Regions from separate parts of the Catenovulum sp. SX2 genome, predicted to be linked through region 3. Evidence: predicted binding sites of a transcription regulator. Region 3 holds the regulator's gene; each other region holds the start of a gene.

Region 1 (3,150 bases), 1.0 Mb from region 3:
CGATGATGGATCAATCCCCGTGGCTTTAATTGTGTATAAACCTGCAGGCATTTGTTCACCAGAACTGTTTTTTCCATCCCACGTATAAGTTAGCGGGCCTTCAGAAGTCGCTCCTAACTCTAACGTCTGAATGGTTTTACCCGAGCTGTCTTGAACATTGACACGAATGTCATTCATGCCACCTTCAAACAACAATTGCGCTGGCATCATGTACTCTTCTTCACCTACTTGGAAAAGCGCAGCCTGTTCTGATTCAACTAATACTTGGCGACCAACCATAGATGAAGCTTGCAATGCTTTATTCGACGTTTGATTAACTGTGTTGTTGGCCAAAAACTCACTAAATTGGCTGGTAAAGGTGTCAAATTTATCACCTAAGTCGGTAATACCTTCAGCCATAGTGAAACTGGTCATCTGTGAAATCATTTCTTCGTTACTAGCAGGGTTGGTTGGATCTTGCGCAGCTAACTGGGTAGTTAACAACGAGAAAAAGTCCTCTTGCCCCATAGTGTTACGCTCTGATTCACTCTCGTTCTGAGTTGCCGTGTTTGAGCGTAAACTTTCCAAATAACTAGCAGCACTGGTATCAATCGTTGACATAAATATAAACCTCTACCCTTATTTACCTTGGCCGATTTGCAAGGTACGCGATAACATTTTTTTCGCGTTGTCAGCAATTTGAATATTGGTTTGATAAGCACGTGAAGCCGAAATCATATTGGCCATTTCTTCCATCACATTTACGTTGGGCTTATAGATATAACCGTTTTTGTCCGCCATTGGATGATTCGGGTTATATTCGATATTAAGTGGTTTATCACTTTCAACTACACCCATAACTTTTACACCAATGCTTTCACTGTTTTCCATATTGCTACTTGCTCGAGACATTTCGGCTGCAAAAACTGGATGACGAGCTCGGTAAGTTTGATCAACCGATGAACTGACACTGTCGGCATTAGAAAGATTACTGGCTGTGGTATTTAAGCGCACTGACTGTGCACGCATAGCTGAGCCAGAAATATCAAAAACATTAAATAAACTACTCATTAGCCTTGCCCACCGTTAATTGCTTTTTTCAAACCAGTAATTTTGTCAGTCATAAACTGAACACTGGCATTAAAGCGTAATTGATTTTGTAGAAACTCATTTCGTTCGGCTTGCAATTCAACCGTATTACCATCACCAGTATCTGGTTGGGTTGGTGTTCTAAATTGCAATCCATCATTCATAGTCGACTGAACATTAATGTGCTTTTCGCTAGTACGCTCTAAAGAAGTTGTATACTTTCTTCTCTCGCCAGCTAATGCAGCTTGAAAGTCAAAATCTCTAGCTTTATAACCAGGCGTATCCGCATTTGCTATATTGCTCGCTAAAACTTCTGAGCGTTCGATGCGCAGCTGGATAGCTTGCGGATGCACACTAAAGGCTTTATCTAACGAAATCGCCATTTTTTTGTCTCCTATGTTACTTAAACTAGACAAAGCAACTTAGATGCCAAATTTACAAAGACTCGACAAAAGGCACATCAAAAAACAAACAAAACACTTTAATATCAAACATTTAAAACAAAACCAGAGTCTAAAGCAGACGACTCAAATTTAAGTTAAAACAAGATGTTTTTTAGATTTTGGCAGGTAAAAACAATAAAGCGGCAAGGATTGCCGCTTTATTTTTTCTTAGGACGGTAAACAATTCCTGGATTACAGCGCTGCATTTCAAAATCATCACTTAAACCAGTAATAGATTCAGAAGCGCCTAAAAACAGATAACCATCAGGATTGAGAGCTTGGGCAAATTGACGCAGTATTTTCGCTTTATTTTCAGCAGAGAAATAAATTAATACGTTTCGACAAAAAATAATGTCAAATTTGCCTAACAAGGAATAACTATCTAACAAATTCATTTGTCGGAAGTTAACCAAATTTCGAACATTATCACGTAAACGCATAGTGCCAGCTTCAGCGCACGGCTCAAAAAATTGCTGTTTACGCTGTGGCGATAAACCTCTAGCCAACGCCAACGAGTCGTACACACCACTTTTACAGATATCCAGCATAGACGGCGAAATGTCTGTACCTAATATATTGACTCGTGCGCCCATACGTTTCTTTTGTTGATATTCCAAAGCTGTCATAGCAATAGAGTATGGTTCTTGACCTGAAGACGAAGCCGCAGACCAGACTTTGATACCACCAGCTTTACCGTCGTATTGAGGGAAGATATCTTTAACTAAAACTTCAAATGGGTAAGAATCTCTAAACCAAAGAGTTTCATTAGTTGTCATGGCATCAACAACAGCAGCACGCAATTGTCGCTCTGTTATATTCATCGCACGGTTAACTATTTCACCTAAACTGTCCGCTTTATACTTGGACAATAAAGGTGATAATCGGCTTTTGACTAAATACTGCTTATTTGTACCCAGCACAATGCCACATTGATGCTCAAGAAAAGTACAAAATTTATTGTAGTCGTCAGTTCCAATGGTTTTATCTAACACAGAGTATTCCTAATCTTAAACATTCAACCATTTTTGTACCGCACCAGCCAATTCGTCTGGATTAAATTTGGCAATGAAGTCATCAGCGCCCACTTTATCAACCATAGCGTGGTTAAACACCCCACTCAAAGAAGTATGCAAAATAACATGTAGATTTTTAAGTTTTGGATTATTTTTAATTTCCGCAGTTAAGGTATAACCATCCATTTCTGGCATTTCAATGTCAGAAATTAATAAAGCTACTTTGTCAGTTACATCGCCGGTTTCTTGGGCTAACTCATTTAATTTAATTAATGCATCTTTACCGTTTATGGCTAGCTGCATATCAATGCCCAAGCCTTCCAACGCACGTTTTACTTGGTTACGCGCAACCGACGAGTCATCGGCAATAAACAATACTTTGTTAGTGTAATCTTTGGTGACAGGGTTTGATTCCAACACCTCTTTACTGACTTCGGCATCAATTGGCATGATTTCATGGAGGATTTTTTCTACATCTAAAATCTCGACCAACTCTTTATCAACTTCGGTAACCGCGGTTAGATAACTATAGCGACCAGCACCTTTTGGTGGTGGCATAATTGATTCCCAATTAATATTGATAATTCGCTCAACCGAAGAAACCAAAAAGCCTTGCACCGAACGGT
Region 2 (3,150 bases), 110 kb from region 3:
GTTTTTGCTGGGCAACCAAAATTTAAATCAACCCCGTGCGAACCCAGCTCAATTGCGCGCACGGCATTTTCTGCTAAATATTCTGGATTGTTACCCAATAATTGTACGCGTACAGGCACACCGGATGGAGTTTTACCAGCGTTGCTTACAAGCTCTGGGCATAATCGATAAAAACTGCGATCTGGCAATACGGTTTGGCTAATCCGAACAAATTCAGTTACGCATAAATCAAACCCAGCAAAACGTGTTAGCAAATCGCGTACAGCAAAATCAACTACACCTTCCATGGGTGCCAGCGTTAAGCTGCGAATGTTAGCCAACATTTTTATACCAAAAAACTTTTAAACCTTTTTCTGGGTACTTTTCTTTAAACACAGCTGGCGCCGCTAAACTTTGTTGCAACTGCCAGTTGGGCGCAAACTCTTCAACTTGTTGCTGTAAAAAAGTATCGGATAAATCTGGCGCGTTTAAACACAATAAAATATCTGCCCCGTCGGCTAAAAATTCTGTCATGCGACGAATAATTTTCGCGTAGTCTTTTTCAATATTAACTGAGCCTTTTTGAAAAGCGGGTGGATCGCAAATTAACATATCGTAAGGCGCATGTTTGCGTACCCGCCCGAAAGACTTAAACAAATCAACCGCTTCGTATTTAATTTTGCTTTTATCTTGCTGATTGAGCTGATGATTCACTCGCCCTTGCGCTAAGGCGGCTTTGCTCATATCTAAATTGATCACAGATTCAGCTCCACCAGCAATTGCAGCCACGGAAAAAGCACAGGTATAAGCAAATAGATTTAATACACGTTTGCCATTGGCATGTTGTTTAACCCAATCACGACCGTTTTTCATATCCAAAAACAGTCCGTGATTTTGTTTTTTTCCTAGGGTTAATTGGTACTGTAAACCAAGCTCTGTAACCACCAACTGATTGACCATATCACCAAATAAAACTTCACATTGGCCTTGGTCATATGAACCACTAATCGCATACCTATGTTGCAGAATTAAACTTTGGCACTCTGGCACATTTGTTTTTACCCAAGTTTGAATAACCTCTTTTAAATCTGGCTCAACAGGTTTGTAAGCAGTCACATACACCACAGGTTTTAGCCAATCTATGCAGATATGTTCTAAACCTACAAAACAATGGCCACGACCATGAAATAGACGTTGGCAATCATCACCTGTTGGCAGTTGGATATTTTCAATAAGGGTATTCATATATGGCTTCTGTACTTACTTGGCTGCAACTGGCGGGCATTATACCTGAGATCATCAGCTTGAGTTAGTTTGTCGGCAAGCAATCATCACCTTCAATTAAAGAAAAACATCAAAAGTTACATTTTTAACCAACTTAACCATCAAAAATTAGTCAAATTAACCAACAAAGTTGATACTTTAATAGCAAAACAGGGGGGAAATCAGAAAAAGATATTATAAAACATATGGTTAATTACTTTGGCACAGATAAAGCTATATGCATGGAGAACTCAACCACAGATACATAGTCAACCCCAAGTGGATGGCTTTATTTAAAAGGATTAACTTATGAACAAACTTACTTATTCAATCGGCGCAGCCGCCATAGTAGCGACTATTGTAAGCGGCGCAAACGCCAATGACAGCCAACCTCATGTAGATGAACAAAAATTACAACTGACCGGCGTTGAAAAGTTAGCACTAAAAACCTTTCATTCAGACGTAGTTATAAAACACAGCAGTGAAGCCGACAGCCACCTTTATATGCAACAAACCTTGTTAGCCGGTAGCTCTGAAGCTTGTTTGTACCAGTGGGATATAGATAAAAGCTGGGGCAAAACTAAAATCAGTTTGAAAAAACAAGAAAGTAGCTTTTTCGATTCATGCTCAGTTGAGCGAAAAATTACCATTAGCTTAGGCCAAAATGACTTTAATAAAGTGTATATCAGCCACCATCATGGTGTGATCAATATAGATAAGCTCGATTATGCAGACTTAGAGTTAGATAGCCACCATGGACAATTTAACGTGCGCGACATCAAAGCAAACAAGCTTGAAATTGATAAACACCATGCCTCTATGCTGATTGAACAAATAGTTGCAGACTCTATCAATTTTGACTCTTCACACGGTTCGACTGAAATATTAGACGTAACCGCCAAGCTATTAAAAGCAGAGGTTAGCCATGGTTCTTTGGCGGTTAAACACAGCGAAATTGGTAAAACCGACATTGAAAGCGCTCATGCCAGCATAATGATAGATGAATTTGTTGGCTCATCGTTCAAAGCCGATGGTGCACACAGTAAGGTTAAACTCGCAGCCAAACATTTAGATAGAGTGGAAATAGAAAACAAACATGGCGAAATTCATTTTGTCGGCTCTAGCAAAAAACTAAAAACCGACAATAGTCATGGCAGCACCTACATTAAGCAATTGCAACAAGATGGTTTTGAAATAAGCAGCAAAGCCCGCCACGGCAACATTGATTTGTATTTACCTGAAGGCACTCAATACCAAAGCAAAGTATCAGGTGACAGCAGCTTTAGTAATGGTAGCGCAGCCAGCAAAAACAAAATTGACTTGTCGGTTAAACACGGCCACAGCCAAATCATTCATATCTAGCAAGTTAAAAGATCCCCTGCCAAAGCCCCATTTTGTGTTGTTTGCAAATGGGGCTTTTCTTTTATCGACCTGCCTATTGCGTACATGCAAGCCTATGTTGCCAATTACCATTGTGTTGCGCATCACATGCCTGTTCACTATCAAACTGGATTTGTTTATCTGCATTGTAGAGTTTAATCTCCAATGGCTGCAAATATTCAACAACCCAAGCTTTCATCTTATTGGCGTATTCACCCTCAGCACTGGCCTGCTGCTCAGTTGTTGCAAATACAAATATCACTTTTAAGCTTTTGTCTAAATTAGCGTAATCAACTGTGTGGGTTAGCCAAACAAATCCATCAATTTCATTTTGTGCTATATGACATACTTGAGTTAGTTGCTTAACAATTTGTTTGTCGAGTTGTTTAATTTGTTTTTGCGTTAGTTTTTGATTTGGCTTGGGCATAGGTTTTTTGGGTTTTCTCAGGATAATAAATTTTGGAACTTGGATAAACTAAGCGATCAAGTAACTGAAGCCAAATATTTTTACTGGCACCGAGATTATCA
Region 3 (3,150 bases):
GACCCGCTTTTTTGTTTAACACTTTATTGGTGATAATTTTATTTAAATCGTGAATGCTCAGCTCGCTGGTATCGATAAACAAGTCGCTCATTTCACGAATTGGCCGTAACAGTTCACCTTCTTCAACGATTGCTTCTTCTAAACTTAATCCTGCTTGCATCAAAGAAAGTGGGTGAACACGGCGTGTTTCAGAATAACGTTTTAATAAAGTTTGATTGCTTGAATCCATATACACAACAACAACGTCAGCGACGCCTTTCAGTTGGGTAATGATGTTGCTTAAATCTTGTTGCCAGTCGGATATGTTACGAATATCTAAGTTAAGCGCGATACGGCTATATTTGCCTTTTAATGCATCTGGTAAAAACGGCAATAACTGAATTGGAATATTATCGACACAATAAAAACCTGCATCTTCAAGTTGATCAAGTGCGGTCGATTTACCTGAACCCGAACGACCTGACAGTATGACAAGTTGTAACATAGTTTATTCCGTAATAGCTTGAAAAAGTTCCTGATTAGTTTGCGCTGATCTTAAGCGTTTTAAAATACTTTTATCCGAAAGTTTTTGTGCAACAGCTGCTAATGATTTTAAGTGTTCGTTGCATTGGTTTTCTGGTACCAACAGAGCAAAAAAAACATTAACCGGCTGGTTGTCTATCGCGTCATAATCAATAGCTTCTGCTGTGGTAATTAATACGGCTAACGCTTTAGTTGTATTGGCTAAGCGGCCATGAGGGAGGGCGATACCATTACCTATACCTGTACTACCTAATCTTTCTCGATTGAGCAAAGCTGCGGTAATTTCTTGTTCGGTCATTTCGCTAATATGCTGTGCAGCTATTTGACCTATGTGCTCAATAATTCGTTTTTTGCTAGAAACAGAGACTGCACATTCAGTGCAGTCTTTGGATAAAAAAGATTGAATGTCCATTAATGGCGTTTCATTTTCTCTTTATGCTTGATGACTTGGCGATCCAGCTTGTCTATCAAGGAATCTATTGCGGCATACATATCCGTATGCTCGGCGTTGGCAAATACTTCACCACCGTTTAAATGCAGCGTTGCTTCTGCTACTTGATTTAGCTTTTCAACGTTGAGGATAACATACACGTTATTGATGTGATCAAAATGACGCTCAAGCTTTGCAAACTTGTTGTCGACGTAATCTCTTAGTGAGTCAGTAATATCAACATGACGACCAGTTAAATTGATTTGCATAGGCTCTTTCCTTTTTTGGTTTATGCCTTCTAAAGAAGGCTCTTACGTTGGTTTGACGGCGGAATTGACAACGACTCTCGGTATTTAGCTATGGTGCGTCTAGCAACCATAATACCTTGATCCGCTAACAATTCTGCAATCTTGCTATCACTTAACGGTTTTGCTGTATTTTCAGCAGAAATCAGTTTTTTAATCAAAGCGCGTATTGCGGTTGATGAACATTCCCCACCATTTTCAGTGCTGACATGACTTGAGAAGAAGTATTTCAATTCAAATATACCACGTGGTGTGTGCATATATTTTTGTGTCGTTACCCTAGATATGGTCGACTCATGCATTTCAACTTCTTCGGCAACATCATTTAACACCATAGGTTTCATGGCTTCATCACCGTACTCAAAAAAACCTTGTTGTTGTTTTACGATACACCTTGCTACTTTTAACAAAGTTTCGTTACGACTTTCAAGGCTTTTTATAAACCATTTTGCTTCTTGCATATGCGAACGGATAAATTGTGAATCCGACGTATTGCGTGCTGTTTTACTCATAGCTGCATATTCTGCATTTATCTTGAGTTTTGGCATGCTGTCTGGATTTAATTCAACTATCCAATCGTCTTTAATTTTTTTAACTGCCACATCTGGCACTATATATTGAGCTTCTTCTGCAACCACAGCGTTACCCGGTCTTGGGTTTAAGCTGTGGATGAGTTTCATCACTTCTTTTAGCTCGTCTTCTTTTAGTTTAGTCTTCCTTGCTAAAGTTCGGTAGTCTCTATTACCTAAAAGTTCGATATAATTTTTAATTACTTTTTTGGTTTCGGCTAAATAGGGCGTATCTGCTGAAAATTGATTCAGTTGTACGAGCAAACACTCTTTGGTATCTCTGGCCGCAGCACCAACTGGATCAAAGAGTTGAATGCGTTTAAGTACTGCTTCTACTTCTTCAACTTCAACTAAATCGTCTATTTCTTCGCTTTCTATGCCTAAACTTTCAATTATGTCTTCAACACTAACAGTTAAATAACCTGAGTCGTCGACTGCATCAATAATGGCTATGGCGATAGCTCTGTCGACTGGTGAAAATGGCGTTAAATCCATTTGCCATAATAAATGGTCACGAATTGACGTTATGGTTTCACCTTGGTAAACCATATCATCGTCAGGGGCTGCACCACCTGAGCCAGTTCCAGTACCTTGGGTAAAGTGGTCATCCCAAGTGCTGTCGGTCGCTAAATCTTCGCGAATATCTTCGCGTGATAGTTCGTCACGGCTGTCGGGCACTGCATCTTCGTTTGATTCGGTATTATCTTTGCCGTTTTTTTCTTCTTTTTGTTGTTTAGCTTCGTTTAACGCGTCTAATGATTCGAAGTCCTCGCGGTTTTCTTCAGATTCCAACAAAGGGTTGCTATCAAGCGCTTCTTGGATCTCTTGCTGAAGATCAAGCGATGACAATTGCAACAATCGAATAGCTTGTTGCAACTGCGGGGTCATAGTTAAATGCTGACCAAATTTTAACTGAATAGTTTGTTTCATTAATTAGACGATTCGTTATAGTTTAAATTGTTCACCTAAATACACGTTACGTACTTGTTTGTTATTCAGCACATCGTTGGGTGCACCAGAGGCAATTAACTGTCCTTGGCTAACGATATAGGCTTTTTCACAAACATCGAGCGTTTCACGCACATTATGGTCTGTTATTAGTACACCTAAACCCCTATCTCTAAGATGGGTGATAATTCTTTTTATATCAATAACGGATATAGGATCTACCCCGGCAAATGGCTCGTCCAATAAGATAAATTTTGGATCGGCCGCTAGCGCTCTGGCGATTTCTACCCGTCTTCTTTCACCACCGGATAATGCCATGCCCTGACTATCTCTTATGTGGGTGATATGAAATTCTTCAAGTAGCTCTTCAAGTTTA
Region 4 (3,150 bases), 1.0 Mb from region 3:
TTGGTTGCACTGTCTTTTATCTTTGGCCCATTACGCAGTACTTCTATGGGCGCGCGCATTTTGATGGGGGTTATGACAGGATTTGGCTTTTTTATTGCCAATCGAATATTTGGCCCTGTGGTCCTGGTATTTAACTTCCCGCCAGTATTAGGTGCGCTGATCCCAAGTTTAGTTTTTACTCTAGTTGCAATGCATTATTTAAAACGCAGATAAATTTTTGTCGGAATTATTTGTCTGCTTTTTATCTTGCTGCTAGTGTTAAATTAGCTAGCGGTGAATTTGGAGTATTCAATCTATGCTTAAGACTGTCGTAAGAATAAGTTTAATGATTGCAGGGTGGGTGTCACTCGCGCTGGCGGTTGCCGGTGTGGTACTACCTGTGTTGCCAACAACACCATTCGTTTTATTGTCGGCAGGCTGTTTTGCTAAATCCTCACCGCGTTTTCACCAGTGGTTACTCCGCCAAAAATATTTCGGACAAATGATTCGAGATTATCAAGCTTATAGAGGTATTCAAAAACAAACGAAAATTCGTGCTATCAGTTTAATTTGGCTGAGCATGACTGCTTCGGCTCTAGTTATCGGCAAAGTTTGGTTAGCCGCTATGTTGTTTAGCATTGCTATTTGTGTGTCTTTATACTTGTGGCGCATGCCAAATGCGCCAAGTCCGTCACCACAAGTGATACACGAAGTTAATTAATCCATTACACTAAATGGGCGTACAATATCACCTGCTTGAATATTTGCTAATAACTCTTTGTTTTGGCTAACCGCTATAGCTGACTGGCCATACACTTGAGTCACTTCTATTTGATGGCGACTAACAATAAAATGTGGGCGGCTAATACCATTTTTATCAACAAAACTCGCTTGATGTAAAATGGTAAAAATATCTCCAGACTGCACATTGTTGTTACGACCTATGTTAAATCGGACTTGGTGCGCATCAACATCCACAATTCTTGCTTTAGCTGCAACACACGCAAGTGAGCCATCAATTTCAGAGACTGCTTTAGCTATCGATTGTTTAATGATTTGCCCGTAGGCGCTATACCAAAAACGTCGACTTGTCAGATCAACTCTTTGTTTTAAATCAAACTCCCACATAGTTTGGTCAAAATAATCAAATTGTTGAATACGCTCTCCAGTAAAGGCATCGTGTAAATATAAGCGCATTTCAAAAAATCTTTCGGCTGTTTGATTGCTAAACCATTGGGTGAGTTGGTTGGAAGTACTGCCAATAGATAAGTCGACCAATTCACCTGAGATAACCAATTGGCTATCGGTTTGTCGCGCTATTTGTTGCAATATTGCAGCTGATTGATTGCTCGATACCTGATCTTTTTTGTTTTCTTGGGTATTTAAAATGGGATTTTGGTAAAAATCTCTTACTTCAACATTCCGACTATGACTGCTCATTTGTTGATAAATTTGTTCACCTAACACCATGCCCAGTTGATATAGACCACCGATTTTTGCATGTTCATTATGTCTGATTTGCAATGGCAGCACAGTAATAGCTTTTTTGTAGTCTGAGGCATAACATTGCCGAGTATCGGCAAATATATCTGCGCGAACCGTAACAGACAGCTCACCTTTGTTAATTGACTCGTCCAACAATTCAATTTCATTGACCACGCCGCTAGCGCGAACCATAAACATGTCTTGCGTCAATAATCCGTTGGTTACTTGTTGAGAGCTAGTGATGGAAGCACCAGAAAACAACAAAGTTTGTTTAACTGCTTCTTCAATCGCTGCTTGGCGCGCCTGAGCAATATTGCCGTTGATCACACGGCTAGAAGCGCTGGCTTGATACCAAGCAGCGTAACTAGAATTCGCCCACGGCAGAGTTAACAGCATACTAAAGATTATTTTTGTCAAAACTTTCATTATTCGACTACCTATCACAAACAGTCATTTAATTGACGAATTAACCTTTAAATCGCCAAAATTAGCTTTATTGATTAGATAAAGCTAAGACTGTGCCAAAACCTCTCATTGAGTGGAAAACTTACACTATTGTTAGCTAGAGATTGATTTAAAAGAAAAAATTATTTGATTGTGGAGCTAAGGCAATTAATAAATATGCTTATTATAATTTTGGAACTAATTTTGCAGTAATCCAGCCAAGAAGTAATTTTTGACTAATTTACGTGAGCATTTTATGGCCTGGCATAATTCATTAAACTTAACCTTGGTTGCTGCAAGTGTTTTACTTGTAAGTGGATGTGCGTACAAATCTACCCATAGTTATATAGTGCCGGAGAAAATGCCTCAGGAAGTGCCACAATATTATCAGCCTAGTGTCAGTCAGCTATCAATAAAAGCTTATGCTTTTATGCTAGCAGATGAGCTACTGTTAAATGTCCGTCCTGAAAGTTTATATGGTAATGTTGCCGTTACCCATTTTGTTGAGCAAGCCAATCGTCAGATTATCGATGGGCAAGGGCATCCGTTAAAAGCTTTAGGTGGTCAGTTAGAAGAAAGTTTTATTTATGAGCTGCAAAAACGTGGTTATTCTGTGGTTGATTTTAAGTTAACTGGTGACATTCAAGTGGGGCAGCAGGCCGATAAAATTTGGAGCCGCGACATTAATAAACTAAATAGCCATGTTGATGTTAGGTACTTATTATCCGGTACTTTATCTATGCATCAAAACGGCGCTGTAGTAAATGTACGAATGATGGATAGCAGCAGTAAGCAGGTTATTGCATCTGCGCAGGGGTTTGTGCCACACAATGTTTTTTATTCTAGCCAAGAAATTATGACCCAAGACGGTATGTTAATTCATAAAGGAGAGCGGGCACGCGTACCTCAGGCTAATGGAGTTCAATATGATTAGACTCTTTGTTTTATTAATCAGTTTATTGGTTATTGTTGGCTGCCAAAATACCATGCCTACGGTTGAGATAAATAAACATTATCAATGGCAATACGATCTACCTGAGCAAGATTACATTGTTTCTGCTATTGGTTATGCGCCAATTGACAGTCAGTTAGGCCAAGACAAATCGACTAAAATGGTTAAAGCGATAAAAGCGTCTAAACTGGATGCATATAGAGATTTAACTGAAAAAGTACATGGTTATAAATTAAATAGCCAAGTAAAAGTCAGTGATCTAGTGTTAGGTAATGAGAGTGTTAGAGCCT

The links. The regulator sigma-54, encoded in region 3, starts transcription at its own class of promoters, with help from an activator protein. The targets are predictions, from matches to a motif close to GTTGGCACGNNNNTNGNNT.
Region 1: a site for sigma-54 is predicted at 1,484-1,502, ahead of flgB (flagellar basal body rod protein FlgB). Genes of this name have one in related genera too.
Region 2: a site for sigma-54 is predicted at 1,461-1,479, ahead of ACMZOO_RS09865 (DUF4097 family beta strand repeat-containing protein). Genes of this name have one in related genera too.
Region 4: a site for sigma-54 is predicted at 1,972-1,990, ahead of ACMZOO_RS14675 (flagellar assembly protein T N-terminal domain-containing protein). Genes of this name have one in related genera too.

Annotation. Positions count from the first base shown of each region.
Region 1 covers NZ_CP182493.1:3,505,771-3,508,920, reverse strand. Annotated here, with positions in the region: gene ACMZOO_RS14730 (flagellar hook assembly protein FlgD) at 1-600, opposite strand, end outside; gene flgC (flagellar basal body rod protein FlgC) at 619-1,050, opposite strand; gene flgB (flagellar basal body rod protein FlgB) at 1,050-1,451, opposite strand; gene ACMZOO_RS14715 (CheR family methyltransferase) at 1,670-2,503, opposite strand; gene ACMZOO_RS14710 (chemotaxis protein CheV) at 2,519-3,150, opposite strand, start outside.
Region 2 covers NZ_CP182493.1:2,356,738-2,359,887, reverse strand. Annotated here, with positions in the region: gene ACMZOO_RS09875 (tRNA-dihydrouridine synthase) at 1-323, opposite strand, end outside; gene ACMZOO_RS09870 (class I SAM-dependent methyltransferase) at 313-1,224, opposite strand; gene ACMZOO_RS09865 (DUF4097 family beta strand repeat-containing protein) at 1,552-2,604, shown strand; gene ACMZOO_RS09860 (Fis family transcriptional regulator) at 2,678-3,049, opposite strand.
Region 3 covers NZ_CP182493.1:2,465,769-2,468,918, forward strand. Annotated here, with positions in the region: gene rapZ (RNase adapter RapZ) at 1-484, opposite strand, end outside; gene ptsN (PTS IIA-like nitrogen regulatory protein PtsN) at 488-934, opposite strand; gene hpf (ribosome hibernation promoting factor) at 934-1,221, opposite strand; gene ACMZOO_RS10340 (RNA polymerase factor sigma-54) at 1,251-2,756, opposite strand; gene lptB (LPS export ABC transporter ATP-binding protein) at 2,772-3,150, opposite strand, start outside.
Region 4 covers NZ_CP182493.1:3,499,020-3,502,169, forward strand. Annotated here, with positions in the region: gene lptG (LPS export ABC transporter permease LptG) at 1-213, shown strand, start outside; gene ACMZOO_RS14670 (YbaN family protein) at 296-700, shown strand; gene ACMZOO_RS14675 (flagellar assembly protein T N-terminal domain-containing protein) at 697-1,890, opposite strand; gene ACMZOO_RS14680 (FlgO family outer membrane protein) at 2,141-2,842, shown strand; gene ACMZOO_RS14685 (LPP20 family lipoprotein) at 2,835-3,150, shown strand, end outside.